4 regions of the Rhizobium acidisoli genome follow, and region 1 is predicted to be linked to each of the others. Evidence: predicted binding sites of a transcription regulator. Region 1 holds the regulator's gene; each other region holds the start of a gene.
The links. Region 1 encodes PhoB, which activates phosphate uptake and scavenging genes when phosphate is short. Its sites were predicted from a motif close to TGTCATNNANCTGTCAT; they were not measured.
Positions count from the first base shown of each region.

Region 2: CO657_RS14785 (DUF1045 domain-containing protein) is a predicted target of PhoB. The motif match lies at 2,767-2,783, and genes of this name have one in related genera.
Region 3: phnF (phosphonate metabolism transcriptional regulator PhnF) is a predicted target of PhoB. The motif match lies at 2,108-2,124, and genes of this name have one in related genera.
Region 4: CO657_RS28110 (Orn/Lys/Arg family decarboxylase) is a predicted target of PhoB. The motif match lies at 1,183-1,199, and genes of this name have one in related genera.

Region 1 covers NZ_CP034998.1:166,530-174,135, reverse strand. Annotated here, with positions in the region: gene argF (ornithine carbamoyltransferase) at 1-149, opposite strand, end outside; gene CO657_RS00885 (aspartate aminotransferase family protein) at 186-1,385, opposite strand; gene CO657_RS00880 (GcrA family cell cycle regulator) at 1,811-2,344, shown strand; gene phoB (phosphate regulon transcriptional regulator PhoB) at 2,623-3,306, opposite strand; gene phoU (phosphate signaling complex protein PhoU) at 3,441-4,154, opposite strand; gene pstB (phosphate ABC transporter ATP-binding protein PstB) at 4,199-5,014, opposite strand; gene pstA (phosphate ABC transporter permease PstA) at 5,030-6,352, opposite strand; gene pstC (phosphate ABC transporter permease subunit PstC) at 6,349-7,606, opposite strand, start outside.
Region 2 covers NZ_CP034998.1:2,987,324-2,994,929, forward strand. Annotated here, with positions in the region: gene CO657_RS14765 (ureidoglycolate lyase) at 1-83, opposite strand, end outside; gene CO657_RS14770 (HepT-like ribonuclease domain-containing protein) at 88-450, opposite strand; gene uraD (2-oxo-4-hydroxy-4-carboxy-5-ureidoimidazoline decarboxylase) at 447-947, opposite strand; gene puuE (allantoinase PuuE) at 947-1,870, opposite strand; gene CO657_RS14785 (DUF1045 domain-containing protein) at 1,984-2,691, opposite strand; gene CO657_RS14790 (NAD(P)/FAD-dependent oxidoreductase) at 2,806-3,984, opposite strand; gene mnmC2 (tRNA (5-methylaminomethyl-2-thiouridine)(34)-methyltransferase MnmC2) at 3,983-4,714, shown strand; gene CO657_RS14800 (response regulator) at 4,717-7,606, opposite strand, start outside.
Region 3 covers NZ_CP034998.1:4,374,560-4,382,165, forward strand. Annotated here, with positions in the region: gene CO657_RS21255 (carbon-phosphorus lyase complex subunit) at 1-948, opposite strand, end outside; gene phnH (phosphonate C-P lyase system protein PhnH) at 953-1,561, opposite strand; gene phnG (phosphonate C-P lyase system protein PhnG) at 1,561-2,037, opposite strand; gene phnF (phosphonate metabolism transcriptional regulator PhnF) at 2,151-2,888, shown strand; gene CO657_RS21275 (2,3-bisphosphoglycerate-dependent phosphoglycerate mutase) at 3,055-3,690, opposite strand; gene dapB (4-hydroxy-tetrahydrodipicolinate reductase) at 3,712-4,536, opposite strand; gene CO657_RS21285 (ABC transporter ATP-binding protein) at 4,552-6,339, opposite strand; gene CO657_RS21290 (glucokinase) at 6,465-7,490, opposite strand; gene CO657_RS21295 (methylglyoxal synthase) at 7,508-7,606, opposite strand, start outside.
Region 4 covers NZ_CP035000.1:521,803-529,408, forward strand. Annotated here, with positions in the region: gene CO657_RS28105 (alpha-mannosidase) at 1-960, opposite strand, end outside; gene CO657_RS28110 (Orn/Lys/Arg family decarboxylase) at 1,244-3,601, shown strand; gene CO657_RS28115 (GNAT family N-acetyltransferase) at 3,623-4,183, shown strand; gene CO657_RS28120 (SixA phosphatase family protein) at 4,683-5,201, opposite strand; gene CO657_RS37635 (hypothetical protein) at 5,464-5,649, shown strand; gene CO657_RS28130 (ROK family transcriptional regulator) at 5,909-7,048, shown strand; gene CO657_RS28135 (Gfo/Idh/MocA family protein) at 7,052-7,606, opposite strand, start outside.

The DNA.
Region 1 (7,606 bases):
TCGAAGATCATCGCCAGCATCTTGCCGGCGAGCGGCTTGTCGCCCTTGCCGGCCTTGAAGGCCTGTTTGCGGGCGAGCGCATCGTTCATGATGGTTCTGAGGTCGGCTGAGGTGACCGCCGAAAGGTCGAGGAAATGTTTAGGAGCCATGTTCTTACCTGTCGTGCGCCCGCGGGCGCAATCCTTTCAAGCCGTCTTCTTGACCTTGGAGGCGCGGATGCTCTCGGCGGCGCGCTCGATGCGGGCAAGGCCCTCGCGGGCTTCCTCGGCGGTGACGACGAGGGGCGGAAGAAGGCGGATGACGTTGTCGCCGGCGGGCACGCCAAGCAGATGCGCGGCGCGGATCGCCTGCAGCAGTTCGGCTGAAGGAACGGCCGCCTTGACGCCGAGCAGCAGCCCCTCGCCTCTGATATCCTCGATCACATCGGGATAGCGGTCCTTCAGCGAAGCCAGTCCCTGACGGAAGACGAGCGCTACGTCGCGGACCTGCTGGAGGAAGCCATCGGCGAGGATGATGTCGAGCACGGCACTGCCGACGGCCATGGCGAGCGGATTGCCGCCATAGGTCGAGCCGTGCGTGCCGGCCTTCATGCCGGAGGCGGCCTCAGACGTGGCAAGGCAGGCGCCGAGCGGGAAACCGCCGCCGATGCCCTTGGCGACAGCCATGATATCCGGCGTGATGCCCGACCATTCATGGGCAAAAAGCTTGCCGGTGCGGCCGACGCCGGTCTGAACCTCGTCGAGGATCAGCAGCAGGCCGTTTTCGTCGCAGATCTGGCGCAGCGCCTTCATGAACTCAGGCGTGGCCGGGCGCACGCCGCCCTCGCCCTGCACCGGCTCGATGAGGATTGCCGCCGTCGCGTCGGTGATGGCGGCACGCACCGCGTCGATGTCGCCAAAGGCCACCTGATCGAAGCCCGGCGCCTTGGGGCCGAAACCTTCGAGATATTTCTCCTGGCCGCCGGCGGCGATGGTCGCCAGCGTCCGGCCATGGAAGGCGCCTTCGAAGGTGATGATATGGAAGCGTTCGGGATGACCCTTGGAAAACTGGTAGCGGCGCGCCGTCTTGATCGCGCATTCGAGCGCCTCGGCGCCCGAATTGGTGAAGAACACCTTGTCGGCGAAAGTCGCCTCCGTCAGCCGCTTGGCCAGGCGCTCCTGGCCGGGGATCTCATAGATATTGGAGAGGTGCCAGACCTTGTCGGCCTGTTCCTTCAGCGCGCCAACTACATGCGGGTTGCTATGGCCGACCGAGGTGACGGCGACGCCGGCGCCGAAATCGAGATATCGCTCGCCGCCTTCGGTGATCAGCCATACGCCCTCGCCTCGCTCGAACCGCAGCGGGGCACGAGAATAGGTGTCATAAAGCGGCGCGGCTTCAGCCATGGCGCGGGTCTCCCGATCAGCGTTGTCAAACACAGGACTCCGGCTAAGAAAACCAGGCCTGAAAAATCAAAAATGCCGCCTTGCGGCGGCCAGCGGTACTATTTCCTTTTCGCGCTGCAATGTCAACAAAACTGCGCCCTTAGCGCATGCAGCAAGCTTGTACAGCGGTGTTTTCGACCTTCAACAGGCAATATTGCAGAAATGCCACGCAGCGGCAGCAAGTTGGGGAAAACTCCGAATTCGATTCATCCGGATTCATGCGACTCTTGTCACGGAGTCAGGCTCACACTAGGTTAAAGTTCAATTACTAGACTGCATGCGGCGGAACTAGTCACCAAAATTGATCAAGCGTTTCTTGTTTCGGAGGCTTCCGGGACAACGGTGAGGGATTCTGCCATCACCAACGCAAAAGGTGGAGACAGGGCATGAACTGGACAGACGAGCGGGTCGAGAAACTCAAGAAGCTCTGGGCCGAAGGACTGAGCGCCAGCCAGATCGCGGCGCAACTTGGCGGTGTCAGCAGAAACGCTGTGATCGGCAAGGTTCACCGGCTGAGCCTTCCCGGCCGCGCCAAGGCCGGCGGCACGGCCGCCACGGCGCGCACGCCGAAACGCACGACATCGGCGCCGCGCGCGCCGAACTTCGCCTCTCGGATCACCACCCGCACCGTTACCCGCCAGCAGGGCGCGACGATGCTGAAGGAAGAGATCGAGATCGAAACGGTCGAGGAAATGGAATACGTGCCGAAGGGCAACGTGGTCGTGCCGATCTCGCGCCGCCTCGGCCTGACGGAACTGACCGAACGCACCTGCAAGTGGCCGGTCGGCGATCCGCTGAAGGACGACTTCCATTTCTGCGGCTGCGAATCCCCCGACAATTCGCCCTATTGCGGCTATCACCAGAAACTCGCCTACCAGCCGGTCAACGAACGCCGCCGGGCGGCAGCCCGGGCAAGCTGAGCGGGTAAGACATTGTCGACATGCGAAAACGGGCTGCAAGGCCCGTTTTTTTGTGTGAGTGTGTTGGGTGTGGCTGCCCCTCATCCGCCTGCCGGCACCTTCTCCCCGCGCGCGGGGCGAAGGGGATATGCCGCAACCTCTCCGTCCCTCGCTGGTCGCTAGCAGGGCACGTACCCTCGCCTCGTTTACGGGGGTCCGAAGGACGGGTCGAGACGTGTGGCTCGACCCCGGTCGGTTAGGGTGAGGGGCGGAGCTTGCTCGACTTTGTCAGAAACCCCTCAGGCTTCCATCGAATAGCCCGCGCCGCGGACGGTGCGGATGACGTCCTGCATGTTGGAGAAGTTCAGCGCCTTGCGCAGGCGGCCGACATGGACGTCGACGGTGCGTTCGTCGACATAGATGTCGTGGCCCCAGACGCCGTCGAGCAGCTGCGAGCGGGAGAAGACCCGTCCGGGCGACGACATCAGGAATTCCAGCAGGCGGAATTCGGTCGGGCCGAGGCGGACTTCGCGGCTCTTGCGGTGGACGCGGTGGGTTTCGCGGTCGAGTTCGATATCGCCGCATTTCAGCACGGTCGACAGCACCTCGGGGCGGGCACGGCGCAGCATCGCCTTGACGCGGGCGACGAGTTCCGGGGTCGAGAAGGGCTTGACGACGTAATCGTCGGCCCCCGTCGAAAGCCCACGGACGCGCTCGCTCTCTTCGCCGCGCGCCGTCAGCATGATGATCGGCAGGCGCTCAGTTTCCGGCCGCATGCGCAGGCGCCGGCAGAGTTCGATGCCGGAGACGCCGGGCAGCATCCAGTCGAGGATGAGAAGGTCGGGCGTGCGCTCCTGAAGCCTGATTTCGGCCTCGTCGCCACGAAGGATGGTATCGACCTCGAAGCCCTCAGCTTCGAGATTGTAGCGAAGAAGCACGCTCAGGGCTTCTTCGTCTTCAACAACTGCAACTCTCGGGATCATGCGTGTCGGTCTCCTCGCGCATGATCCTTAAACCGGGGGTGATTTAAGCAATGCATCCTGCGCAAAATCAGAAAAATGGCTGCGACCTCTTTGCGCGCCCCACATGGGCGCGCACGCAATAGGCTGGTGCGCGGTTATTCCGTGACCGCGCCGACGGTGTTGGCGCTGTCGTCCTTCGGACGGTCGCCTTCCGGCTGCGCGCCGGTTGCCATGTAATAGATCGTCTCGGCGATGTTGGTGGCGTGGTCGCCGATGCGCTCGATGTTCTTGGCGCAGAAGAGCAGATGCGTGCAGCTGGTGATGTTGCGCGGATCTTCCATCATGTAGGTCAGGAGCTCGCGGAACAGCGAGGTGTACATCGCGTCGATCTCGTTGTCGCGCTCGCGGATCGCACTCGCCTTGTCGGCGGCGCGTGTCGTGTAGACGTCGAGCACTTCCTTGAGCTGGACGAGCGCCAGCTCGGACAGATGCTCGAGGCCGCGGGCGAGCTTGCGGGGCACTCCGGTGCTCTGCACGGCGATGACGCGCTTGGCGGTGTTCTTGCCAAGGTCGCCGACGCGTTCGAGATCGGCGGCGATGCGGATCGAACCCATGATCTCACGCAGGTCCGCGGCCATCGGCTGGCGGCGGGCGATGGTGACGATCGCCTTGTCGCCGATCTCGCGCTCGGCGTGATCGAGGATCACGTCGTCGGAAATGACCTTCTGGGCGAGCGCAGTATCGCCGTTGACCAGCGCCCGGACGGATTCGGCGACCATCTGCTCGGCCAGGCCGCCCATTTCGGAAATCCGCCTGGACAGAAACTTCAGATCATCATCATAGGCAGAATAAATATGTGTCGATGCCATGGGGCTTTATCCTCGAATAACGGGAAGGCTCGGTGTCGCCAAAATCAGCCGAAGCGACCCATGATGTAGTCCTGGGTGCGCGGATCGTCGGGATTGGTGAACATCTTGTCGGTGTCGTTCTCCTCGACGAGATTGCCGAGGTGGAACATGGCGGTGCGCTGCGAGACGCGCGCGGCCTGCTGCATGGAGTGGGTGACGATGACGATCGTGTAGTTCTCGCGCAGCTCGTGGATCAGTTCCTCGACCTTGGCGGTGGCGATCGGGTCGAGCGCCGAGCAGGGCTCGTCCATCAGAATGACTTCGGGGCTGACGGCGACGGCACGGGCAATGCAGAGGCGCTGCTGCTGGCCGCCCGACAGGCCGGTGCCGGATTCATGCACGCGGTCCTTGACCTCGTTCCAGAGGCCGGCGCGCTGCAGGCTGGTCTCGACGATCTGGTCGAGATCGGCCTTCGACTTGGCCAGACCATGGATGCGCGGGCCGTAGGAGACGTTTTCGTAGATCGTCTTCGGGAACGGGTTCGGCTTCTGGAAGACCATGCCGACGCGAGCGCGAAGTTCGACGACGTCGATATCCGGATCATAGATATCGTCGGTATCAAGGGTGATCTTGCCTGTGACCCGGCAGCCGTCGATCGTGTCGTTCATGCGGTTGAGGCTCCGCAGAAAGGTCGACTTGCCGCAGCCCGACGGGCCGATCAGCGCGGTTACGGTGTTTTCGCGAATGTTCAGGTTCACGTCGAAAAGCGCGCGCTTCTCGCCGTAGTAAACCGAGACATCCTGGCCGATCATCTTATACGGGACGTTGCTCATCTTCTGATCCAGCGCCTTTTCAACTGCAGCTTCCGTCAACATGTTCATGATCTGTAACTCCGTTTACCAGCGGCGCTCGAAGCGACGACGCAAGAGGATGGCGCCCATGTTCATGACGATCAGGAACAGGAGCAGGACGATGATGGCACCCGAAGTACGCTCGACGAAGGCACGTTCGGCCTCGTTCGCCCACATATAGACCTGCACCGGCAGGGCCGTCGAGGGATCGAGCGGTGTCGTCGGCGCGTTGGCGACGAAGGCGACCATGCCGATCAGCAGCAGCGGCGCGGTTTCGCCGAGCGCGTGCGCCAGGCCGATGATCGTGCCGGTAAGGATGCCGGGCATGGCGAGCGGCAGGACATGGTGGAACACCATCTGCATCTTCGAAGCGCCAAGGCCAAGCGCTGCGGCGCGGATCGACGGCGGCACGGCGCGCAGTGCGGCGCGTGTCGCGATGATGATCGTCGGCAGGGTCATCAGCGTCAGCACCAGGCCGCCGACCAGCGAAGCCGAGCGCGGCAGGCCGACGAAGTTGATGAAGACGGAAAGGCCGAGCAGACCATAGACGATGGAGGGAACGGCGGCGAGGTTGTTGATGTTGACCTCGATCAGATCCGTCAGCCGGTTCTTCGGCGCAAACTCCTCGAGATAGATCGAGGCGGCAACGCCGATCGGCAGCGCCAGCACCAGCACGATCAGCATCAGGTAGAGCGAGCCGATGAGGGCGACCCCAAGGCCTGCAGCCTCCGGACGGCTGGAATTGCCGTTGACGAAGAGGCCGGTGTTGAACTGCTTATGCAGAGCGCCGCTCGCCTTCAGCTCGTTCATCCAGCCAACCTGCTTGTCGTTGACCTTGCGGTTCTTCTCATCGACCGAAAGGTCGATCTGGCCCTTGCTGGCGCTGTCGACATTGGCGTCGGCGAGCACGGTGACATTGACCGTCTTGCCGATGAGCGACGGATCGGCGACGACCATGTCGCGCAGCTGGATCGGCGCCCCCTTCGAAAGCATGGCGGCTGCATCGCGCACGTCAGGCTTGCTCGAGGCGTTGATATTCAGCTGCTTGACGATCGCATCGCGCAGCAGAACCGGGTAGTTGGCGGCGATCAGCGCCGAAGGGTCGGTCGCACGCTTGTTGCTGGGGTCGATCGTCTTCTCGGTGAATTCGATCGGCAGGGTGATCGCCGTCTGCTGGAAGGCGGTGTAGCCCTTGCCGATCACCGTCCACAGCAGGATGAACAGGAAGATCAGGCCGAAGGCGATGGCGGCGATGCCGTAAGCCTGAAACCGGCGCTCGGCGGCGTAGCGGCGCTTGATGCCGATATCGCGGCGGGCTGGCGCCTTGGAGACGGTGACGCCTGATTGCGAGGAAACAATATCCGTCATTCGTACTGCTCCCGGTATTTGCGCACGATGTAGAGCGCATAAATGTTGAGGCAAAGCGTGATGCAGAACAGCGTGATGCCAAGGGCAAAGGCAACCAGCGTCTGTGGCGAGGTAAACTCGAGGTCACCCGTCAGCTGATTGACGATCTTGACGGTCACCGTCGTCATCGGCTCGAAGGGGTTGATCTGGATGCGGGCGGCGACACCGGCGGCCAGCACGACGATCATGGTTTCGCCGATGGCGCGCGAGGCGGTCATCAGAAGCGCGCCGACGATGCCGGGAAGAGCCGCGGGCAAGACCACTTTCTTGATGGTTTCGGAACGTGTGGCGCCAAGACCGAGCGAACCATCACGCAGCGTCCGCGGCACGGCGGTGATGATGTCGTCCGACAGCGAGGAGACGTAGGGGATCAGCATGATGCCCATGACGATGCCGGCGGTCAGAACGCTCTGCGCCTGAATGAAGTTGGTGTAGTTGCCGGAGAGCAGGCCGCTGATCTGAGCGGAGAAATCGCGCAGGAACGGTCCGACGGTGACGAGCGCAAAGAAGCCGTAGACGATCGTCGGAATGCCGGCGAGCACTTCAAGCAGTGGCTTGGCAACCCCGCGCAGTTTCGGCGAGGCGTATTCGGCCATGTAGATGGCGGCAAACAGGCCGACCGGAACGGCGACCAGCATGGCGACCAAGCCAATATAAAGCGTGCCGAGCAGCAGCGGGATCAGGCCGAACTGGCCGAAGGACGAGCTGCCGGCGCCGGCAAAACGCGGATCCCAGACAGTGCCGAAGAAGAAGTCGGCGGCGGGAACGGCGGCAAAGAAGCGGGCGGCTTCCGACAGCATGGAGAATACGATGCCGATCGTCGTCAGGATGGCGATCGACGAGGCGAGCAGCAGGCCCCAGAGCATGACGCGCTCGACCCGGTTGCGGGCGCGGAAGCGCGGCGCGATGGCGCGCAGTGCATAGAAGGCGCCGGCAATGGCGAGAATGAAGACCACCGCCGTCATGGAAAGGCGGCTCGTCATGCTCTTGGCATTGAGCGTCTTGGCGGCGTCGAGCATGTAAGGCAGCGGCTGGCCGGCAAGCGGCACGCCCTTTTCGCTGAGCTTGGCCTGCAGGGCGGCCGGATCGCCGGCGACAGCGGCGATTTCATCCGCGCTCAGCATCGTCAGGCCGCGGGCGACCGTCGCCACCATCGAATAGCCGAGATCCTGCTCGACACCGGCTTGCGCCTTGACGTCGTCAGGGAAGTGGCTT
Region 2 (7,606 bases), 1.7 Mb from region 1:
GAGGCCGGATCGGCTTCGATGACCTCGCCGAAAGCAGCGAAGGCGGCGCCGGTGAGCGGGCGAATGTCGAGAAATTCGGGCATCGCCTCACTCACCTTGGGCATGCCAGTTACGGACGGCATCGATCTCACGAAGAAGCTCCGGCAGCGTCCGATAGGTCGCCTCCCAGATGTCGGAGGGATCGAGATCGAAGACATCGTCGAGGATGCGATTGCCCGTGCCGCAGATCTTCGTCCACGGCAGGCCGGGATGCTCGGTGGCAAATTCCGGATGCGTCACCAGCAGACGGGATGCCGCGGCACCGATGGTGAAGTGGCAGAAGGCCACGGCCTTGAACGTGAGCTGGTCCTCGGCGAAAGCCGCCTCATCCATTCCGCCGATGAAGGACAGCGCTTCGGATGCTGCCTTTTGCATGTCATTGAGATAGTCGATGGCACGCCCCTCCTTCATTGCGCCTCCGGCAGCATCGAGGTCAGACGCAGCAGCGCGATCTTTTCGACCTGCGCAGTCGCGGTCGCAAATTCTTCGTCCCGGCCGTTGCCGATCCGTGTTTCAAAAGCTTCCAGAATATCCTCCTTGCCGAGTCCTTTGACGGCGATGATGAAGGGAAAGCCATATTTTTCGACATAGGCCGAATTGAGTTCGGTGAAGCGGGCGTGCTCGGCAGGGCTCAGCCGGTCGAGACCGGCGCCGGACTGCTCCTTGCGGCTGTCCTCGGTGAGTTCGCCGGATATGGCAAGACGCCCGGCAAGGTCGGGGTGGGCTCGGAGCACGCCGAGACGTTCCTCCCGGCTTGCCGCGCGGAAGGCCGCCGCAAGCGCAACATGCACACCTGATGCCGTCAGCGGTTCGGTCACGCTGCCGGCATCATAGGCACGCTCGGCGATGAAAGGCGAATGTTCGAAGACGCCGCCGAAGCGGGAAACGAAATCCTCGCGCGACAGCATCAGATCGCGTCCGGCTGATGATGCTTGTGCCAGTGCTCGGCAATCTCGATGCGGCGCGGAATCCAGACTTTGTCGTGCTTCAGAACATATTCGATGAAGCGCTTCAGTGCCGCCGCCCGGCCGGGGCGCCCGACGAGACGGCAATGCAGGCCGACCGACATCATCTTCGGGCTGCCCGCCTTGCCTTCCTCATAGAGCGTATCGAAGGCATCCTTGAGGTAGGTGAAGAACTGATCGCCGGTATTGAAACCCTGCGGCGTCGCAAAACGCATGTCGTTGGTTTCGAGCGTATAGGGAATGATGAGGAAAGGTTTCCCGTCGATGCCCTTGACCCAGAAAGGCAGGTCGTCGGCATAAGAATCGGAGGAATAGAGAAAGCCCCCCTCCTCCTGCACCAGCCGCAGCGTATTGTCCGAGGGTTTGCCCTGATACATGCCGTAGGGTCGCTCGCCGGTCAGTTCAGTGTGCAGGCGCACGGCTTCGAGAATATGCTTGCGCTCCAGATCTTCCGGAAAATCCTTATATTCCAGCCAGCGGTAACCGTGGCTGGCGATCTCCCAGCCGGCTTCCTTCATCGCCGCGACGGCCTCTGGGTTGCGCGCCATCGCCAGCGTCACGCCGTAGACGGTCGCCTGCACCTTGAGATCGGTGAACATCCGCCAAAGGCGCCAGAAACCCGCGCGCGAACCATATTCATAGATCGATTCCATATTGAGATTGCGCTGCCCCGGCCAGGCGGCCGCGCCGACGATCTCCGACAGCAGGTTTTCGGACGCCGGATCGCCGTCGAGGATCGAGCTTTCGCCGCCCTCCTCGTAATTGATGACGAACTGAACGGCGACGCGTGCCTCTTCAGGCCATTTCGGATCAGGCGTTTGACGCCCGTAGCCGACGAGATTGCGCGGATAAGTCTCGGATACCATCAAATCACCTTCTGAAAAGACGAAGAACGGTAGCATCCGCAGCCGGAATGTCGAGACGGAAACTGCGCAGCGGATTTTTATCCTTTCTACGCAATATGTTAGCTTATCTCATGTCAGGCGATCTTGCGCGCGCTGACCTTGCCCATCGGGTGCAGAGAATGAACCCGGAAAGGACCGCCGGTGCCCTCTTCGATCATCAGCGCCACATTCGAAACCACGACCGGGTCGCAGAGCACGGGCTCGAAAATCGTCCGCAGCGCCGGCTCGATGCGCGGCATGTCGATCGCATTGACCGGGCCCGTCACCGGCATATGGAAGCGGAACTCTTCCATCACGTAGGGATTGCCCCAGCGATGCAGGTTGGCGAACTGCGCCGCCGACAGCCCGTCCGGATCGCTGCGTTCGATGTCGGCTTCGCTCAGCGGCGCGCGGAAACGGTCGAATTCCTGCACGATCGCCGAAGCGAGATATTGGATCTGCTCGCAGGGAACACTCGGCAGCAGACTGTAGAAATTGCCGAGCCGGGCGACTTCGAGACGCGGAATCTGGAAGGGTAGGACAGTCCCGGAAAAACGCATGAGGTCGCGCAGGAGTTGCGATTCGGGCAGCTCCGGACACAGGTGGAACGGCGCCTTCAAAAGGCCGTGAAAACCATAGCGCCGCGGCACCGCCGTGTGGAAGGCAATCTCATGGATGCCGAGGCCGCGAACGGCCGGAGGCTCCAGCATCTCACCTGAAAACACGTTTCGGCCAAGCCAATGGGCGGCCATGAGCGATAGCGGGTCGCTCGCCGGAGGCGTGAAGCAAATGGCATAGCGCATGCGATTTCCTCCATCGGGAAAAGGAGCGCCGGTGATTTCAGGCGCTGTCGATGCGCAAGCAGATAGGTGATTTGCATGACAGAATAACGAAACGAAGCGGCGCCGAATTCACGTTTAACGTGAAGCGGCTGCGATATGGCCTGATATCCCGAAGCTTTCCGGCAGCAAAAATCCGCAGTCTGTATCGCCTGCAATACATATCGCCGCCTCCGCCAGCCGGTGCGCGAGGCCGAAACTGACCTTGAAGCCGCCGGTCAGCGCGATCAGGCGCGGGTGATCGGGATGGCGGCCGATCATCGGATCGCGGTCGATCGCCTTGGGGCGAAGCCCGGCCCAGCGTTCGACAACAGGCGCATCGCCAAGGATCGGCGCGATCTCCCGCGCCGTTTCGATCAATGCGTCGAGCTGGGCATCGGTCGAAGCGGGATCGTCGAAACGGTTTTCGCTGGTGCTGCCGATCGCCGCATGGCCGCCCTCATGCGCGACGATATAGAGCCCGTCGAGGAAGATCGTCGGCAGCCCCGGGTCGATCTCGGCTTTCAACAGCGCCGCCTGTCCCTTGACCGGCTGGCCAAGCGGCTGTTTCAGTCCCGGCGTCAGTCCCTGCAGCACCGGAAAGGACTGATGGCCGGCAGCCAGGATGCAGCGATTGAAAGCAATATTCTCGCCGCCTATGGCGGCCGTGCCGCGATCCGGATCAAGGCCGGCAACCGTTGCATGCTCGAGAATGCGCACATGTTTTGCCCGCCGCAGCAAGGCGACGAGGGCCGCAATCAGCGAGCGGGGCGCAACGCGGGCGGCGAGCGTGTCATGCACGAAACCGCTCTCGCCGGCAGAGGCCTCGATCCAGCCGCCGACCGGCGGGCCGTCGAGCACATGCCAGTGGAAGCGGCGCTCGCCAGCCTGCCAATGGCGTTCGGCGTCCTCACAATGGCGGCGGGCGATCTTTTCGAGATGCGGCTTCGGCAGCGGGATCAGCCGTCCCGAACGCCGATAGCCGGCCGAAAGCCCGGTCGCCGCTTCGAGCGTGGCGATCTCGGCTTCGAGCGACACCAGCGCATCGAACTGGAATTGCTTCTTCTCGGACCACCGATCCGGCATATGCGGCATCAGCGCGCCGAGCAGGCCGCCGCTTGCGCCTGCGCCCAACCTGCCGGCGTCGGCGATGACCGTGCCGATGCCGCGACGCTCGGCATGGACGGCCGCCCAGAGCCCCATGATGCCGCCGCCGACGATCAACAATTGGCAGGACGATTGACCTGAGACCGGCCGAGGATTATCGGCTTTTTCCATGACAGACGTGAACCCCGATCAGATTGGCGCGGGCGCGCCGCAGCCGCTCGAATGGCGCGACGGCGATATGCCTTATTCCACTGCCTTTGGCGATCATTTTTATTGCCAGACCGATGGCCGGCTGGAATGCGGCCATGTCTTCCTCGCCGGCAACGGCCTTCCGGAGCGCTGGGACGGGCGGCAGGAATTTTTGATCGGCGAACTCGGCTTCGGCACCGGTCTGAACTTCGCCGAGACCTGGCGGCAATGGAAGCTGCAGCGCGCGGCAGGCCAGCAGCTGCATTTCATCTCCTTCGAACTCCACCCGATGCGCAGCGAGGAGATCGGCCGGGCGCTCTCGCACTGGCCGGAGATCGATGCCGAACGCCAGGCGCTGACGGCGTCCTGGCCGCACCCCCCTGCCGATACCGTCTCGCTCGATCTCGACGCCCAGACAAGGCTCAGCGTCGTCTGCGGCGCAGCACTCGACGGCGTCGCAGCCGCAAAGCCCGGCTTCGACGCCTGGTATCTCGATGGCTTCGCCCCGTCGCGCAACGGCGACATGTGGTCTGAAGAGTTGATGCGGCGCGTCCACGAAAAGACCACGCCCGGCGGCACCTTCGCCACCTATGCGGCGGCCGGCTTCGTCCGCCGCAATCTCATCGCGGCAGGTTTTTCCGTCGAACGCCGCCAGGGCTTTGCCGGCAAACGCGAAATGCTCTGCGGCATCAAGACGCCCGAAACGCACTGAGATCAGTAGCTGGTGCGCCCAGGTTGCCGATCGTCCTTGCGGAGCCACTGCCGGATCTTCTCCTCCAGCAGTTCCGGGCTGATCGGCTTCGACATATAGTCGTCCATGCCGGCATCGAGGCAGAGCTCGCGATCGCTTTCGAGCGCATGGGCGGTGACGCCGATGATCGGCACGCGGTGGCCCTGCCCCTTTTCCCGTTCGCGGATCGTTTGGGTCGCCTGATGGCCGTTCATGACGGGCATCGACACGTCCATCATGATGATGCGCGGCGCATGCCGCTCCCAGGCGGCGACCGCCTCTTCGCCATTGTCGACGACGAGGAAGGAAAGGCCGGTTCCCTGCAGGATCTGCGTGAAGACGATCTGGTTGACCTCGTTGTCCTCGGCGACGAGCACGTCGACGAATTCGGCCGCCCGCTGCTGCGGTAGGGGTGCAGGCGCCGGCACAGGTGCTACCGCTTCCGCCTGCAGCCGGGCGATCTCGGCCTCTGAAACCTGCTTGACGCGGCTGGCGCGCACCACTTCGACGACCGTATTGCGCAGCACGTTGGCGCGCGCCGGCTTCATCAGATGCGCGTGGCCGTTCAGCGCCGCGAATTCCTTTTCGGTGCCCGAAATATCCATCGACGTGAGGAAGATGATCGGCAGCTCGACGAAGCGGCGATCGGCGCGCAGCCGGCGCGCGACATCGGCGCCGTTCATGTCCGGCATGTGATAGTCGAGCACGACGGCATCGACGGTGATGCCGAGATCGGCCGCCGCCTCGAGGATCGCCAGACCGGTGCCGCCGCCCTCGGCGGCCACGCCGTCGAAGCCCCAGAGCGACAGCTGCTCGGTCAGGATGCGCCGGTTCACGTCATTGTCGTCGACGACAAGGATGCGCGCACCCTGGACATTGATTGGCAGCGGCTTCGGCTCGAGCCGGGCGGCCGCCACCGCGAACGGCAGGTTGACGGTGAAGACCGAGCCCTTGCCCCATTCGCTCTCGACATTGAGATAGCCGCCGAAGAGATCGACAAGGCCGGCGGTGATCGCAAGGCCGAGACCCGTTCCCTCATGCCGCCGGGTCGAGGAAGCATCGACCTGCGAGAACTTGTCGAAGACCGATTCGAGCTTTTCGGCCGGGATGCCGATACCGGTATCCTCGATGCGGATGCTCGCCATGATCTCGCCGCCCGCGGCCGCTTCGAAGCCGACATCGACGAAGACATGGCCGCGCTCGGTAAACTTGACTGCATTGCCGACGAGATTGGTGACGATCTGGCGGAAGCGCCCGGCATCGCCGATCACGGCGGCCGGCAGATCGGGTGCGGCGCGCACCAGCAGTTCGATATTCTTCTCGGCCGCATGCGAGGACAGCAGTGTCGCCACATCCTCCACCGCTTCGGTGATGTCGAAGGCGGCTCTGCGCAGTTTCATCTGCCCGGCATCGATCTTCGAGAAATCGAGGATGTCGTTGATAATCGTTAGCAGCGCATTGCCCGATTTGACGATGATGTCGACGAAGGTCTTCTGGCGCGTATCGAGATTGGTCTTGGCAAGCAGCTCCGCCATCCCAAGCACGCCGTTCATCGGCGTGCGGATTTCGTGGCTCATATTGGCGAGGAATTCGGATTTGGCACGGTCGGCGGCTTCGGCGCGCGACAAGAGATGGCGCAGTTCCTCCTCACGGCTCTTCAGCTCGGTGACGTCGGTGAACAGCGCCACCCAATGCTGTCCCTCGCTGACCATCGCATCCATGTTCACCCAGCGCTCGCCGCCGACATGGAAGACGGTGGAAATCGGCTGCCTGGCGGCGATATTGGCGCGCCAGCCCTCCAGGATCTCGTCGGCCGCACCGTGGAAATCGCCGCGCGCCGCACAGAATTCGAACATGCCGAGCCAGCCCTGCCCGGCCTCGATATAGGCGGGCGGAATCTGCAGGATAGCGGCCATCGCCTCGTTGGACATCTTGATGATGCCGTCCTGGACGATGGCAAGACCTTGCGACATCGCATGCGTCGCATCGCGCATCATTTCGCCGACCCGCTCCAGCGCGGCGCGGGTCTCATGGATTTCCTTTTCCCGCTCGCGCACCGCCGAAATGTCGGCATAGGTGAGCAGAATGCGGTCGTTGGAGATGCGGCGGCTGTCGAAGATGACGGATTTTCCGCCCGCCCAACCGAGCTCGATCGGCTCCGGCTCGTCGGTCTCGAACAGGTGCTTGCGGAAGGCGTAGATCTCTTCCGGCGTCTGCGTGCCGTCGTAGCGGCCGAGCTCGTTGTTGCGGCGGATGACGTCGACGAAATGACGGCCGTCGAAAGGATCGTCGAGCGGCAGCTCCCAGATGCTGTAGAATTCGTCGTTGGCGGAGAGAATCCGGTGGTCGTTATCGAGGATCAGCACGCCGATCGGCAGCGAGCGCAGGATGTTCTCGATATCCCGATGCAGCGCTTCTTCCTGCCTCTTCGCCTCGATCAGCGCCTTCTCCCGCTCCTTGAGCGGCGCGATATCGGAAAAGGAGCCGACGACATAGGTGCGCCCATCCGCCGTCACGACGCGGTTGACCCGCGAGATCAGCGGATGAATGCGGCCATCCCTACCCGGCATCTGGCTTTCGATTTCCTTCGACAGTCCGTCTTCCAGCGCCAAGCGGTTTTCTTGGTAGATCGCCTCTCCCTCCTCCGGCCCGAACATTTCGTGCTCGGTCATCCCCAGCACCTGAGAGCGGTCGTAGCCACCGAAGGTCTCGTAATATTGGTTGGCATAGACGAGGCGATGTTTGTCGTCGCGCACGAAAACCGCGACCGGCAGGTCCTCCATGATGGTGCGCAACAGATCGCCTTCGTTGACGCTCTCGTGCCAGCGCGTATCGCTGCGAGCAACCGGCTTTGCTCCGGTGCGGTAGGCGGCG
Region 3 (7,606 bases), 360 kb from region 1:
AATGACGAATTCCTCGTCCTGTGCCGGCGCGGTTATATCCTCGCCAAGCTCTTCGGCGCGAAGCGCCCGATCAACAAGCGACATCGCCATCGCCTTGCGCTCGCTCTGGCCGAAGACCAAGCCGTAGCCGCGGGTGAATTGCGGCGGCGCCTTGGCCGAACCCTTGAACTGGTTGACCATCTGGCATTCGGTGATCTGGATGACACCGAGCGAGACGGCAAAACCAAGTTCCGGCACGTCGAATTCCACCTCGACCTCGCCGATGCGGATTTCACCGGTGAAGGGGTGGTTGCGGCCATAGCCGCGCTGGGTGGAATAACCGAGCGCCAGCAGGAAGCCCTCGTCGCCGCGGGCAAGCGCCTGCAGGCGCAGGTCGCGCGTCATCGGGAATTCCATCGGCTCGCGGGTCAGGTCGCCGATCTCATGATCTTCGGGCATGTCGCCATCGGCCTCGATCAGGCCTTCCTCGCCGAGGATTTCGGAGACGCGCATGACGCGGCCGGTTTCGGCTGGACGCAGCGCGGGCTCCTCGATCGCCTCGTCCTGAAGCAGCGAGGGATCGAGCAGGCGGTGGGTATAGTCGAAGGTGGGGCCGAGAAGCTGGCCGCCCGGCAGATCCTTGTAGGTCGCCGAGATGCGGCGTTCGATCGTCATATCAGCCGTGTCGAGCGGCCTCGAATAGCCGAAACGCGGCAGCGTCGTGCGATAGGCGCGCAGCAGGAAGATCGCCTCGATCATATCGCCGCGCGACTGGCGAACGGCGAGTGCTGCGAGCGTGCGGTCGAAAAGCGAAGCCTCGGCCATGACCCGGTCGACGGCGAGCGCCAGCTGCGCCACGATCTGGTCAATGCCGATTGCCGGCAGCGAACGGTCGCCGCGGCGGCGGTCGGCGAGCAGGCGGTGGGCATTGGCGATGGCGGCCTCGCCACCCTTGACGGCAACATACATGAGCTCAGATCTCCGTTGCTGTGATCTTGGTGGTGCGCGGCAGGCAGAGAAAACGTGTCGCCGATGTCAGCACGATGTCGATGCCGCGCGGGAAGAGCGCGCGGTTCTCGGTCCAGAGCCGCAGGAAGGTCTCCGGCAGGCCGACAGGCGCGACTTCCGCCACGCTCTGGATGCCGGGACCCATCAGCGCCAGCCTGCGCCCACCTTCGAGTGCGGAAAGTTCGATGACGAGCGTCGTCGAGCGGTCGGGATATTCCTGCGTGCCCGAGGCGAAGAGGCTGAACGGGCAAAGCGGGATGCCGGCTTCCGTGAACGCAAAGCGTGCCTCGGCCTTCTCAGTGGTCAAAGGCGCGCCGGTGTGGAAGCCGAGCCATTCCGGCACCGCCGATTTCGCCAGCCCCTGGGAAAGCCAGACTGATGTGTCGTGGTCGCAAAGCGTCAACGCGATCGTGCCGGCGGCGATGCCGAGTGGCAGAGGCGGCGCGATATCGGGCTGAACGGTCTGGATCGTGCCGGGGCGGGCCATGCCGTCCATCAGCATCTTGAAGACACTTTGGGCATCGAAGACCGGGTCGGCAAAGCCGCCGGTCAAGGCTTCTGTCTTCAGGCCCATCAGTTGTCTCCCCTGACCATGGTGAAGAAGTCGACGCGGGTGGCCGCCGTCTCGTCCGCCTTGCGGCGTTCGGCTGTGGCGATCCGTTCGGCGATCGGCAAGAGCAATGCCTGTTCGACGAAATCCTGCGTCGCTTCATCCTGCCAGAGCGCATCGAAGATCGCCGCCAGCCGAGCCTTCTCGCGATCGGTGCCGAGCGCCTGGGCATGGCCGATCGAGCCGGAGTCGAGCCGGACCGTGGCCCGGGTCACCGTCACTTCGCCGAGGTTGAAGGGCGCGCCGCCGCCGCCGATGCGGCCGCGGACCATCACCAGCCCGGTCTCGGGTCCGCGCACCGGATGCGCCGCGGGCTTTTCCGGCAAAGCATCCCAGACCGCCGAGAGTTCGCTGCGTTCCGCGCGCGCCAGCAGATCGGCGGCGCGTTTGCGCCCGGATGCCGTCTGTGACGCAGCGTCTGTCCTGTCCGCTAATATCATTGTCGCTTTCCCTAAAATGTCTATTGATATAGACAACCATACAAGCTATGTTTAGTCCTAAATCGGTGTCGTGACAAGCGTGTGACATCGGGCGCGGGAAATGGCGGGAACGAATGGCAGGTTTGAAGCAGGTGCAAAGGCAGACCGGTGTGGCGCTCTGGCGTCAGATCGCTGACCGGATTCGCGAGACGATCGGCAACGGTACCTATGACGAAACCGGAATGGTGCCGCCGGAAACGGTCCTGGCGCTGCAATTCGGCGTCAACCGACATACGGTGCGCAGCGCTTTGGCGGCCCTGGCGCAGGAAGGCATCGTCCGTGCGGTACAAGGTCGCGGCACGCTGATCGAGCGCAAGGAGCGGCTGAATTTTCCGATCACCCGGCGCACCCGCTTCACTTCAGGCATCGGCGACCAGGCGCGCGAAATGCGCAGCCTTCTGCTCGATGAGGTGCAGGAGGAAGCCAGCGCCGAGGTCGCCCGCTGGCTGGGTCTGAAGCAGGGGGAGCAGGTGATCCGGCTGGAAACATTGCGCCAGGCAGACAAGCGGCCGGTTTCAAAGGCGACGAGCTGGTTTCCCGCCGCACGCTTCGCCGGGATCGGCGAGGCCTATCGCAAGCGCGAATCGATCACCAAGGCCTTCGCCGATCTTGGCCTGTCGGATTATGTCCGTGCGACGACCGAAGTGACGGCCGCCCATGCGAACACGGCGGATCTCGCCGATCTGGAACTGACCCCCGGCGCGATCCTTCTGATCGCCAAGGCGATGAACACCGATCTCGACGGTGTGCCGGTGCAATATTCGATCAGCCGGTTTGCGGCCGACCGGGTGCAGTTCACCATCGAGAACTAAAGCATGTCGCGCAAAAGTGTGCAGCGGTTTTGCCAGGCAAAGCGCGAAGCGCTTTTGCCGCAACGACATGCGTAAAACAAAGAGCTAAAGCGCGTCGCATAAATCAAGTTGACGCGACGCGCTTTGAGAACAGCCTTCCCTGTCGGAACAGGGAAGGCGATTGCATTCAGTGTGCGCCGGACATGTCGCCGAGCACTTCCTTCGAGGCGACGGTGGAATCCGCCTTCAGCTTGTAGACCATCGGCACGCCGGTCGCGAGATTGAGGGCGAGCACGCCTTCCTTGGTCAGCTTGTCGAGTACCATGACCAGCGAGCGCAGCGAATTGCCGTGTGCGGCAACCAGCACCTTCTCGCCGCGCAGCACCCGCGGCAGGATTTCGGTCAGGTAATAGGGCCAGACGCGGGCGCCTGTGTCGCGCAGGCTTTCGCCGCCGGGCGGCGGGACGTCATAGGAGCGGCGCCAGATATGCACCTGTTCCTCGCCCCATTTGGCGCGGGCGTCGTCCTTGTTGAGGCCGGAGAGATCGCCATAGTCGCGCTCGTTCAGCGCCTGGTCGCGGATCGTCGGCAGATCGGGCTGGCCGACCTTGTCGAGGATGAGCTTCAGCGTGTGCTGCGCGCGCACCAGCACCGAGGTATAGGCGACGTCGAATTTGATTCCGTATTCGGCCAGTGCCTTACCGCCGGCATTGGCTTCCTCGATGCCGAGCGCCGTCAGATCGGGATCCTTCCAGCCGGTGAAGAGATTCTTCAGGTTCCAGTCACTCTGGCCGTGGCGAACGAGGACGAGGGTACCGCTCATGAATATGCCTCCGAGATGTCGTTATTGAGGGGAAAGCCCGAGCACGTCGAGCATGGAATAGAGACCCGGCTTCTTGTCGCGCGCCCAGAGCGCTGCCTTGATGGCGCCGCGCGCAAAGATCGACCGGTCGGCGGCGCTGTGCGACAGGGTGACGATCTCGCCTTCGCCGGCGAAAAGCACCGAATGCTCGCCGATGACGGAGCCGCCGCGCAGCGTCGCAAAACCGATCGTGCCCGCCTCGCGGGCGCCGGTATGGCCGTCGCGCACCCGGACCGATTTCGAGGCGAGATCGATATTGCGGCCCTTGGCCGCCGCTTCGCCGAGCAGAAGCGCGGTGCCGGAAGGGGCGTCGACTTTGTGCTTGTGGTGCATTTCCAGGACTTCGATATCCCAATCAACAGGATCGAGCGCCCGCGCTGCCTGCTCGGTCAGCACGCTGAGCAGATTGACCCCGAGGCTCATATTGCCGGACTTGACGATACGGGCATGGCGGGCTGCCGCGGCGATCCTGGCGTCGTCTTCGGCCGAACAGCCTGTGGTGCCGACGACATGAACGATGCGGGCCTGCGCGGCCAGGCCCGAGAATTCCGCTGTTGCGGCCGGCGAGGTGAAGTCGAGCACGCCTTCGGCATGCAGAAAGGCATTGAGCGGATCGTCGCCGATGATGATGCCGCTCGGGCCGAGACCGGCAATCTCGCCGGCATCCTTGCCGATAAAGGGCGAGCCGGTGCGCTCGACCGCCGCATGCAGCGTCGCGCCCTCGATGGAATGGATGAGCCGGATCAGTGTCTGCCCCATGCGCCCGGCTGCGCCAACCACCACCAGTTTCATCGCAGCATCGCTCATGTCAGTCTCACCAGGTCAGTTTGAATCGGAGGCCGAAGGCCTCTGCAGATTGTTGAGGCGAGCGTAAAGACCGTCGCTGACCTTCGCAAGCGTCTCGTGATTGCCTTCCTCGACGACGCGGCCTTGCTGCATGACGACGATCTTGTCGGCGCGAACCACGGTCGAAAGCCGGTGAGCGATGACGACGACGGTGCGCCCGGTCATTGCCTCGTCGAGCGCCTTCTGCACGGCCGCTTCGGATTCGGTATCGAGCGCAGACGTCGCCTCGTCGAGCAGCAGGATCGGCGCATTGCGCACCAGCGCGCGCGCAATCGACAGCCGCTGGCGCTGACCGCCCGAAAGCGTCACGCCGTTTTCGCCGACCGGCGTGTCGTAACCCTGCGGCTGCGCTGAGATGAAGTCATGTGCATAGGCAAGCCGGGCCGCTTCTTCCACGTCGGCATCGCTCGCTTCCGGCCGGCCATAGCGGATATTGTCGCGGATCGTGCCCTCGAACAGGTAGGGCTGCTGCGAGACATAGGCGAGCTGATGGCGCAGCGATTTCTTGGTGATGTGGGCGATGTCCTGTCCGTCGATCAGGATCTCGCCCTCGCGCGGATCGTAAAAGCGCGGAATGAGGTTGATGACCGTGGATTTGCCGGCCCCCGAAGGACCGACCAGCGCCGTGGTCGCGCCGCCCTCGGCGATGAAGCTCACACCGCTCAGCACGCTCTCACTGCCGTAGCCGAAGGACACATTGCGGAATTCGATCCGGGCTTGCGTCACCGTCAGCGGCTGGGCATCCGGCAGGTCGCGCTGGCGCGGCTCCATGTCGAGCAATTCGTAGATCATCCGCGCATTGACGACGGCGCGCTCCATCTGCACCTGCAGGCGGGCAAGCCGGCGGGCGGGGTCATAGGCAAGCAGCAGCGCCGTGACGAAGGAGAAGAAGGCGCCCGGCGGCACATTGTAGTAGATCGAGCGGTAGGCGGCATAGGCCAGCACGCTGGCAACGGCAAAACCCGCGAAACTTTCGGTCAGCGGAGAGGTGCGTTCGGAAAGCCGGGCAATCCGGTTCGCCCTGTTTTCGGCACCCTTGATAAGCTTGGTGACCTTGCGCTCCAGTTCGTCTTCCATCGTGAAGGCCTTCACGATGGCGATGCCCTGGATCGTCTCCTGCATGGCGCCGAGAACGTGGCTGTTCAAATGCACCGCCTCGCGGGTCGCCGAGCGCAGCCGCTTGGAAACATAGCGCAGCGCATAAAGCAGCGGCGGGGCCATGATGAACACCGCAAGGCTGAGCAACGGATCCTGGAGGATCATCACGGCGAGCAGCGACACGAAGGTCAGCAGGTCGCGCACCGTCGAGGTGATCGTCAGGTTGAGCACGTCGCGGATGCCGCTGACGTTCTGGCTCACCTGCGCGGCGATATGGGCTGAGCGCGCCTCGCTGAAGAAGCCGACCGACAGCGTCATCAGATGCGAATAGAGCCGGCGCTGGTAACGCGCGACGATGTCGTTGCCGACCTTGGACAGCGCCACCGCCTGGCCGTAGCTCGCAAAGCCGCGCAGCACGAAGGCGATGAAGATCGAAAGACAGATGATCCAGACGACGTCGGCGCGCCTGTTGGCGAAGGCCTCATCGATGATCGCCCGCATGATCCAGGCAGTAAACGCCGTCGAAAGCGCCACGACGATCAGGCAGGCAATCGCAAAGACATAGCCCCAGAGATGGTCGCGGCCGTTTTCAGCGATGATGCGCTTGAGGATGCCGGTTACGGTATCGCTGCTGACGCTCTGCGTTCTGCTTTCCGCCGCTTCCAAATATCGGGTTTCCTGTCTCGCGCCAAACGCGGCGCAGGGTGCGACGCGTACTTTTGCCGGCTCTATAAAGAGTTGGGATTGGTTTGGCTAGAGCGCCGCCCGCCCGGATGGCGCGCGCGCCGGGCTCAGCGCCGCCAGCGGCGGCCTTCCGTCGAGACGCCGAAATTCGCCGGCATGCGGGCATATGAGGAAAGCCCGGCAAGCGCTGCCAGCGGATGCGTCACCACATAGGTCGGGATGGTGCGAAGCAGTGCTGTATGCGGCGCCTTGTCCTCGAAGGCCAAGCGGAATTCCGGCCTCCTCAGCGCCGGCAGGATCTTCTGCGAGATGCCGCCTGAGAGATAAACGCCGCCGCGCGCCATGAACACCATCGCCATGTCGCCCGCCACCCGGCCGAGATAGGTGGCAAACAGCGAGACGGTCTCGACCGCCGCCTTGTCGCTGCCGGCAAGCGCGTGCGAGGTGATGTCGGCGGGATCCTTCATGGTCGGCTGGATGCCGTCGACCACGCAGATGGCATGGTAGAGGTTGACGAGGCCGCGCCCGCAAAGGATCTGCTCGGCCGACACGCGCCCTTCGATCGTCTCGATATGCGGGAAGATTTGATAGTCGCGTTTGCTGCGCGGTCCGAGATCGACATGGCCGCCTTCGCCGGGAACCGGGATCCAGCTGTGCTGGGCATGCACCAGCCCGCCGACGCCGAGCCCGGTGCCGGGTCCAAGCACGACGCGCGACGCGATCATGTCGCCGGTGGCCTCGCCGATGCGTTCGCGGTTCGCATCCGAAAGAGCGGCGACTGCGAGCGCCTGCGCCTCGAAATCGTTGACGACCAGCACGTCCTCCATGCCGAGGCCTTCGATCATCGTCTTTGGCCGCACCACCCAGTCGCAATTGGTCAGCGGGATCTCGTCGTCGTTGATCGGGCCGGCGACGGCAAGGATCGCCGAACGCGGCTGCACGGCGGTCTTGTCGAGCACCCCTTGCTGGATCGCCTCGTCGATCGTGGCGAAATCCGCCGTGCGCACGTTCGGAAACTGCTTCGGCTCGGCATAGGCGTCGGTCAGGATGGAGAAGCGGGCATTCGTGCCGCCGATATCGCCGATCAGGATCGGGAAAGGCAGCGGAGCGGTGCTGTGGTTCGGTTTTGGCATGGCCGGTTCCGTGCTGATCAGGCTTCGAGTGTGGGAAGAAGTTTTATAGCGGTCGCGTGATTGAGCGCCATCGGAATATCGTAAACGATGGCGAGCCGCATCAGCGCCTTGACGTC
Region 4 (7,606 bases), on a different replicon from region 1:
CCACTTTCCTTCCGCGACCTTCTCCTTGATGCGTTCGAGAAGCTCCGGGTCTTCCTCTTCCATCTGCGCGTAATAATGGGCGGTCGACTGGTTAAAGCGGAAATCGTCGGAGAGCTCCATCAGCGACAGCGCCGTATTGAAGGTACGCCGCATCTTCCGCCGCGTCTCGCGATAGGGCCAAAGCCAGGCAAGGTCGATATGGGCATGACCGGTCAGCAGCAATTCGCCATTCGGGGGGAAGCGCTTCTGCAGTTCCTTCAACCGCGCCGTCAAAACCTCGAAAGCAGAGGCTGCCGAGGCGCTCTGTTCATCACTCAGGCCTGCCGGATTTGCCGCAAGCTCCGGCAGTTCCCAGATCTTCTGCTGCATCACTGCATCGGCGGTGCGGGAGATGTAAGCGGCCGTATCCGACGGCCAGTCGAGGCTGCGCAAGGCCTGTTCGGCGGCATCGACCAGATGCGGCACGACTTCATGTTCACCAAGTATGCCGATCGCCTCGGTGACCTGCTTCAGGAGAAGATGCAGCTGATGAGCAGGACGATCGAGCCAGATAAACCGGGCCTTATTCAGCCGCGGCGCCCGGTTCGGCTCGCCGAACGGAAAGCGCGCAACGCTTTCCGTCGCAATCTTGAAGCGGCGACCTGTGACCGGGAATTCCTGGTGATAGGGATCGAGACCGAACGTCTCCGTCCCGCCGCCGGGATAGGTCAGCGTGATCAGGCTTTCACCGCCGAGATCGAGCTGCAGGCGGATATCTTCGAGCGGCCAGTTCGCCGGCGCCTCGGCAGTGACGGCAAAATGCACGACGCCCTGGCGATGCGGCCAATCCTGATGATGGGCGATCGGTTCGCCCTCGAACGTCCAGCCGTCGATCGGGCTACTCTGCCGGTCCCGCCAATGCGCCAGCTCGGCGATACGGACTTTCAGGCGGTCGAGGCGTTGGGCAGTGGTCAGAGGCATGGCTTATCCTGTTGAAAAATCGGCGGCGCGCGATCCGGAATCATGGCTTCGGGAGATGAAGATGATGCGACAGAGATCGCAAATGCCGGCCCCTCCTCCCAGCGGGTCCAGCCGGCGCTTAGATTAAGTAACTTTGATTTGGCGTCAAGCCTGCAAAAAATCAATTGCAACGGGCACGAGCGTGGCGATGTCCGATGCATGGGTTTCGGACACCCTATACTCTGTCACAAGCATGTCATGAAATACGTCGACACCTCGTGCCAAATCAGGAGCGGGTACACAGATGGACTATTTCAGACGTTTCAATTTTCTGTTCGCAACGCCGACCTTTGACAACGAGGATCTGGAGGGTGCCCGCTACCGCCAGATCGTCGAGGAGATCGAACGCTCCGGCTTTGAGGTGGTGCGCGCGCGCAATCTCGAAGATGCCGAGATCGCCGTGCAGACGGACGCCGCAATCGGCTGCATGCTGGTTGACTGGGGTAAAAAGGGGCTCGAGGGGAAGACGGCCTCTCTCATCAACCTGATGCGCCGGCGCGGTCTCGAGTTTCCGATCATCCTGCTGATCCGTCGTAAACGCTTCGAGGATGTGCCGGTTGAGGTGCTCGATTTCATCGACGGCTATGTCTTCCTTTCCGAAGAAACTCCCGCCTTCATCGCCAAGAGCCTTATCAGCCGACTAAAGCAATATGCAGAGACGCTGAAGACGCCGTTTTTCGGCGCGCTGGTCGATTATGCCGAGGAGGGCAACCACCTCTGGACCTGCCCCGGGCACAATGGTGGCATCTTTTACAGCCGGAGCCCCATCGGCCGGGTATTCATGGAGCATCTTGGCGAAGCGGTATTCCGAGACGATCTCGACAATTCCGTGCTTGATCTCGGCGACCTGCTGACCCACGAGGGACCTGCGCTGGCTGCACAGAAGGAAGCCGCCAAGATTTTCGGCGCAGAGAAGACCTATTTCGTCCTCAACGGCACCTCCACCTCTAACAAGGTCGCGCTTTCCGCGCTCGTCACCGACGGCGATCTCGTGCTGTTCGACCGCAACAACCACAAGGCCGCTCATCACGGCGCTTTGATGATCTCCGGAGGAATTCCGGTTTACCTGCCGACCACCCGCAACGCTTATGGGCTGATCGGTCCCATCGATTTCGGGGCCATGGACGAGGAAGCCCTGCGGGAACGCATCCGCACCCATCCGCTGGTGAAAGACCCCGAGGCCTACAGGAAGCCACGCCCGTTCCGCGTCGCGGTGGCGGAACAGTGCACCTACGACGGCACCATTCACAACGCCGAGATGATCCTCAAGCGTATCGGACATTTGTGCGACTACATTCTCTTCGACGAGGCCTGGGCGGGCTTCATGAAATTTCATCCGCTCTATGCCGGGCGTTTTGCCATGGGCCTTGCCGATCTCGGCCCCGACGCGCCGGGCATCATCGCCACGCAATCCACCCATAAGCAGCTCGCAAGCTTCTCACAGGCCTCCCAGATCCACATGAAAGACCGGCATATCACCGGCCAAAAACGCCGAGTGGAGCACCGGCGATTCAATGAAAGCTTCATGCAGCACGCCTCGACGTCGCCCTTCTATCCACTGTTTGCTTCGCTCGACGTGGGAGCGCAGATGATGAAGGGCCGCTCGGGCGAAGTGCTGTGGGACGACACGATCCGCCTCGGCATCGAGCTGCGCAAGAAGATCCGTGCCGTGCACCGCGAATTCGAGGAAAAGGAACACCGCCCCGAGCGTCGCTGGTTCTTCGAACCGTTCGTGCCGGATCGGGTCGTGATCCCGGACGTGTCCGGCCCCGGCGCGGTGCACGACGTGCCGTGGGAGAGCATTGCCACCGACCAGCTCGCCACCAATCCAGCCTTCTGGCACCTGACACCGGGGGCGGCATGGCACGGATTTCCCGCCATGGAGCCGGGCTTTGCGATGACCGATCCGAACAAGCTCACACTGCTTACTCCCGGCTTCGACCGGGTAAGCGGAAAATACACCGAGCATGGAATTCCGGCACCCGTGGTGGCGCAATATCTGCGTGAAAACCGGATCGTTGCGGAAAAGAACGACCTCAATTCGCTGCTGTTCCTCCTCACCCCCGGCGTGGAGGCCAGCAAAGCCGGTACCTTGATCAGCGGCTTGGTTGCCTTCAAAAAGCTCCATGACGACAATGCGCTGCTGGAAGAGGCAATCCCGGAATTCTATCGTCGCCGGCCGGCCCGCTATTCGGGAGTGCGGCTGCGCGATCTCTGCAGAGAAATGCACAGCTTCTTCCGTCAAGCCGATGTCAGCGCGCTCCAGACGATGCAGTTTTCCGCCGACCACCTGCCGCCGATCGCGCTCTCACCCCATGATGCCGCACGTTGCCTGGTGCGCAACGATGTGGAGTATCTGCCGATAGACGCTATTGTCGGCCGCATCGCAACAACGCCGTTCGTGGTCTATCCTCCGGGTATCGCCACCATCGTGCCGGGCGAGCGGTTGACGGAAAGGGCAAAGCCCATGATCGACTATCTCAAGATGTTTGAGACCTGCTTCAACACCTTCCCCGGCTTTGAGGTGGAAATTCAAGGGGTCTATCGCGAGATCGATCCATCCGGCCGCATCCGGCTTTATACCTACGTCGTCGCGGAATAGGCTGGGAAACTCAGGTCAGTCATGAAGCAGGACAGAACGATCGTCATTCGCCCGTCCCGGGAAACCGACGTCGACGCCATGTTGGCGATCTATCACCGTCATATTCGCCGCGGCATCGACGCTGGGGTGGACGATAGCGACACGCCGCAACCGGAAGAGCTGCGGCAACGGCGCAAAAATTTGAAAGACCGCCGCTTTCCACATGTCGTGGCGATCGAGGGTGAAAAGGTCGTGGGATACGCCTATGTGGTGTTGTTCCGCAAACGCCCTGCCTACCGCTATACGGTCAAGCATTCGATCTATGTGCATCACGACCATATCGGCCAGGGCATTGGCAGCCTGCTCATGCGGGGACTGATCGATGCCTGCGCGGCGGCCGGTTTCCGGCGGATGATCGGCTATATCGCCGCCGACAATGTTGCATCGCTCGCCCTGCACGAACGCTTCGGCTTCGTTCGCGTCGGCCTGTTGCCCGGAGTTGCCCATCGTTATGACCGTTGGGCGGACAGCGTTATGGTTCAGCGCTCCCTCGCCTCCGGCTCGACGACCCCACCGCCACCGCCGCCGCTCTCCACCCGCTGAATCCGGTGGGATTGGGACGATACTTCTCCGAGTTCGACGGAAGCCCGCGCCAAGCTACAGGTCGTCATGCCGGCGCTGGCCCTCCGCCGCTGAAGACTCCCGCCTGTGGCGGTGAGCGGCCATGAAGGCCCCATGCCTGAGGCCTTCATGTATGTTGGGCTGGCCGCGGAATGAACTGCTTCAACGCAGCTTGGAAGGTTGCACGTAGCTCTGCGGCCAGAAGCTGGGGCCGCTCCCAGGCAGTCCCTTTTTCATGCTTCGGTCGGCTGCATCTGCGACATCGTCGTGTTCTTCAACCAATATCGCCGCGGCGGCACCCGCAGCTGCCGTCAGAGCATTGGCCAGGATGCCTCTTCAATGTCGCTCCCGAGCAATCCGTTAATCAGGGACGACTTGCGAAGCGCTTTTGGTACCTTATAACGAGCGTTTGAAACCGGCGCCGGGTAGAACCAGGGGCCGTACACCATGTCCCCCAAATTCAAACCGGAAAGTGGCCTTATTATCCCAAGGATCGCGGGGTTACGAACCGCTCGAGATAACCAGTGCCCGCCGCGATCTTGTCCCATCCGTCGAGATCGAGGTCGATGACGGCGAGTGCCGTCGGGAATTTCTCCCGCATGCGCCCCATGGCATCGGCATCGCCGTCCGACACGATAAGCGAGGCCGCATTCTCCATGCCGGGATTGTGGCCGACGATGAGTAGCGTGCGGGTGCCAGGTTCGACGGCCCGGATCACATCGAGGATGCGCTCGGCCGACACCTCGTAGATATCCGCCGCCTCGACTTCCGAGACCTTTTTCGAAAGGGCCCTGCGGACGAGCTTCCAGGTTTCCTGCGCCCGGCGGGCCGGCGAGACAAGGGCGAGATCGGGGATCAGCTTTTCGCGCACCAAATAGCTGCCGACGACGGGTGCTGCCTTGCGCCCGCGATTCGCCAACGGCCGTTCACGGTCGGCCACACCGGCGGGCCAGGCGGATTTGGCGTGGCGCAGAAGGATGAGGCGGTGTTTCGGCAGCATCGGGTTCAACCTCAGTTTACGCGAGGCCGATGTCGTCAGCGAGAGCTTCGTTTCGTGCTGACTCCTGGAGCATGAAGGGGCCTCCGATACAACTCGCAAACTAGGCGTATGCCACTGATTCCGCGATTAAAGCCGCGACAAGACTTCAAGGAATAACGGAATCTTGATCAGCGACAACGGTTTACCGATGCCGCACCGACCCTATCTGCCCGGCAATGATGCTGAAATCGCTGGCCCCCGGCGAGCGATAGGGAGGGCGGGGATGCTTCAGATTCGCAAAATATTGGCAGCGGTCACAGCCGTCGTTGCGGTTGCCGTTTCGTCGTCGTGTACAACGAGTTCATATGACTCCGTGCAAACCGGCTCGGTTGGCTATACCGGCGCCGACTATGCGCTCCGACCTGCCTGCCGCGATGGCTTCGGCAACGATCGTCCTTGCAGCTATTAGACCAACGGCCGCTCGATGAGCCCACGCTCTTGCGCGTGGAACGCACTGATCCAGGAGAGGCATTGAAGATGCTTTCCGGATGGGTGTCGCCATGTTGGGTCTTCCCGAGAAATGATCACTTCTCCTGAACACCGCGCTGCCCATCACCAATCCAATCCCCTGATGCAACTGATTTAGTTTGTGACGCCTCTCTTGGAAAACCGTTACGAACACCGACAAGCGTGCTACACACCGAGATGTTGCTCTAGGAAAGACGGTCATGCGGTATCTTCGGTCAGGGCCGCGTCGGCTTCACACCCAGGAGATGGGCGTTCCGCGCGCCAAAACGGTGGGTCTGAGGTCGGGGGAGATCGCCGATCGGAATATTCGCGTCATCCTGGAAGCGATCCGCCGGCATGGGCCGCTGACGCGCACCGAGCTTGGCCGGCATAGCGGGCTGACCGGCCCCGGCATTACCAATATTCTGCGGCGGCTGGCGGAAGAAAAACTCGTCACGTCGAACCGCCGCAACAGCCTCGGCGGCGGCGCGACCGCCACGGAATTTGCGCTGCGGCCGGAGGGCGCCTTCTCCGTCGGGGTCAAGCTACGCCAGCGGCGTGGCGAGATCGTGCTCATCGACTTGAGCGGCCAGGTGCACGACCGGGTCTATTTCGACGTGGATGCTGCGGACAGGGTCGGCGCGGTGCATGCCGCCGCCAGGGATATGGTCGATCGCCACGCTGCCTTGCCGATCATCGGGCTCGGCATTGCCGCCAAGGACTGGACGGAGGATGAGAGCGACGCGATCGCCGCGATGTCGACGGTCGCGCGTCCCTATGTCGAGAACGAATGCACGGCAAGCCTGCTTGCCGAGCGCACCATCGGCAGCGCCATGCCGGAGGGCTGCCTGGCGATGATCATCATCGACGACGACGTCCAGGCCGGTTTTCTCGTTCGCGGCGTTCCCTATTCCGGCGTGCATGGCCGGGCGGGCAGCATTGGCGAAATGCTGACCGGCCCCGACAATGTCCAGCTCAACACCGTTGTCGGGTTCCATTCCCTGCGCTCACGCATCGGCGACGAGGACTTCGCCCGCCTGCTCGAGGGCGAGGAGTTCTCCTGCCCCTTGCTGTCGCAATGGATACGCGAGGCCGCCGGCCATCTGCTCGATCCGATCATCGCCATGGCCGGCTTCCTTGCCCCGAGCGTCGTGATGATCGGCGGCGATCTGCCGCAAGGCGTGATCGAAGCACTGATCCATCAGCTTTCCATCGAGCGGCGCGACACCTCGACAAGGCCGCTGCTGACACCCTGGATCTCGCCGATGAAACCGGCGAGCTTCAGCGGCGGCGGCGTGGCACTCGGGGCCGCCCTCCTGCCCTTCCTCAACACGTTGCTGCTGCCGCCGGCTTCAGCCTGATGCTCAGGTCAGCGCTTCATCGGCGTGGCTGAGATCGGAAGCCAGCGCCTTGTCCAGAACCTTCTGAATATTGGCGGCGCGGCGGAAGGACGGTTCCTGCGTCTTGCCGGCCCGCACGGCCTGGACGAAACGCTGATAATTGGTCTCGACGGGATCGAAGGGCACGTCGCGCCAGGTGGCAGTGTGCACGTCTTCGCCAAGACAGGCGCGCAGCGTCGATTGCCCGGTGTCGTAAATCATCTCGATCGAGCCGGTTTCGCCATAGACCCTGAGGCGCAACTGATCCATCTGACCGGCGGCGGTGCGCGTCGCCTGGATGGTGCCGATCGCGCCATTGGTGAAATCGACATTCATCGTGAAGCTGTCATTGGCGTCGAGATCATACTCGCCGATCTTATGACCCGGCACCTTGTCGAAAGTCTTCAGCCGCGCGAACACATGGGCGACGTCGAGCCCGGAACCATAGGAAGCGAAATCGACGATGTGGATGCCGATATCGCCGAGCGCGCCATTCGATCCATGTTTTTTGCTCAGCCGCCACAGCCACTTGCTTTCGCT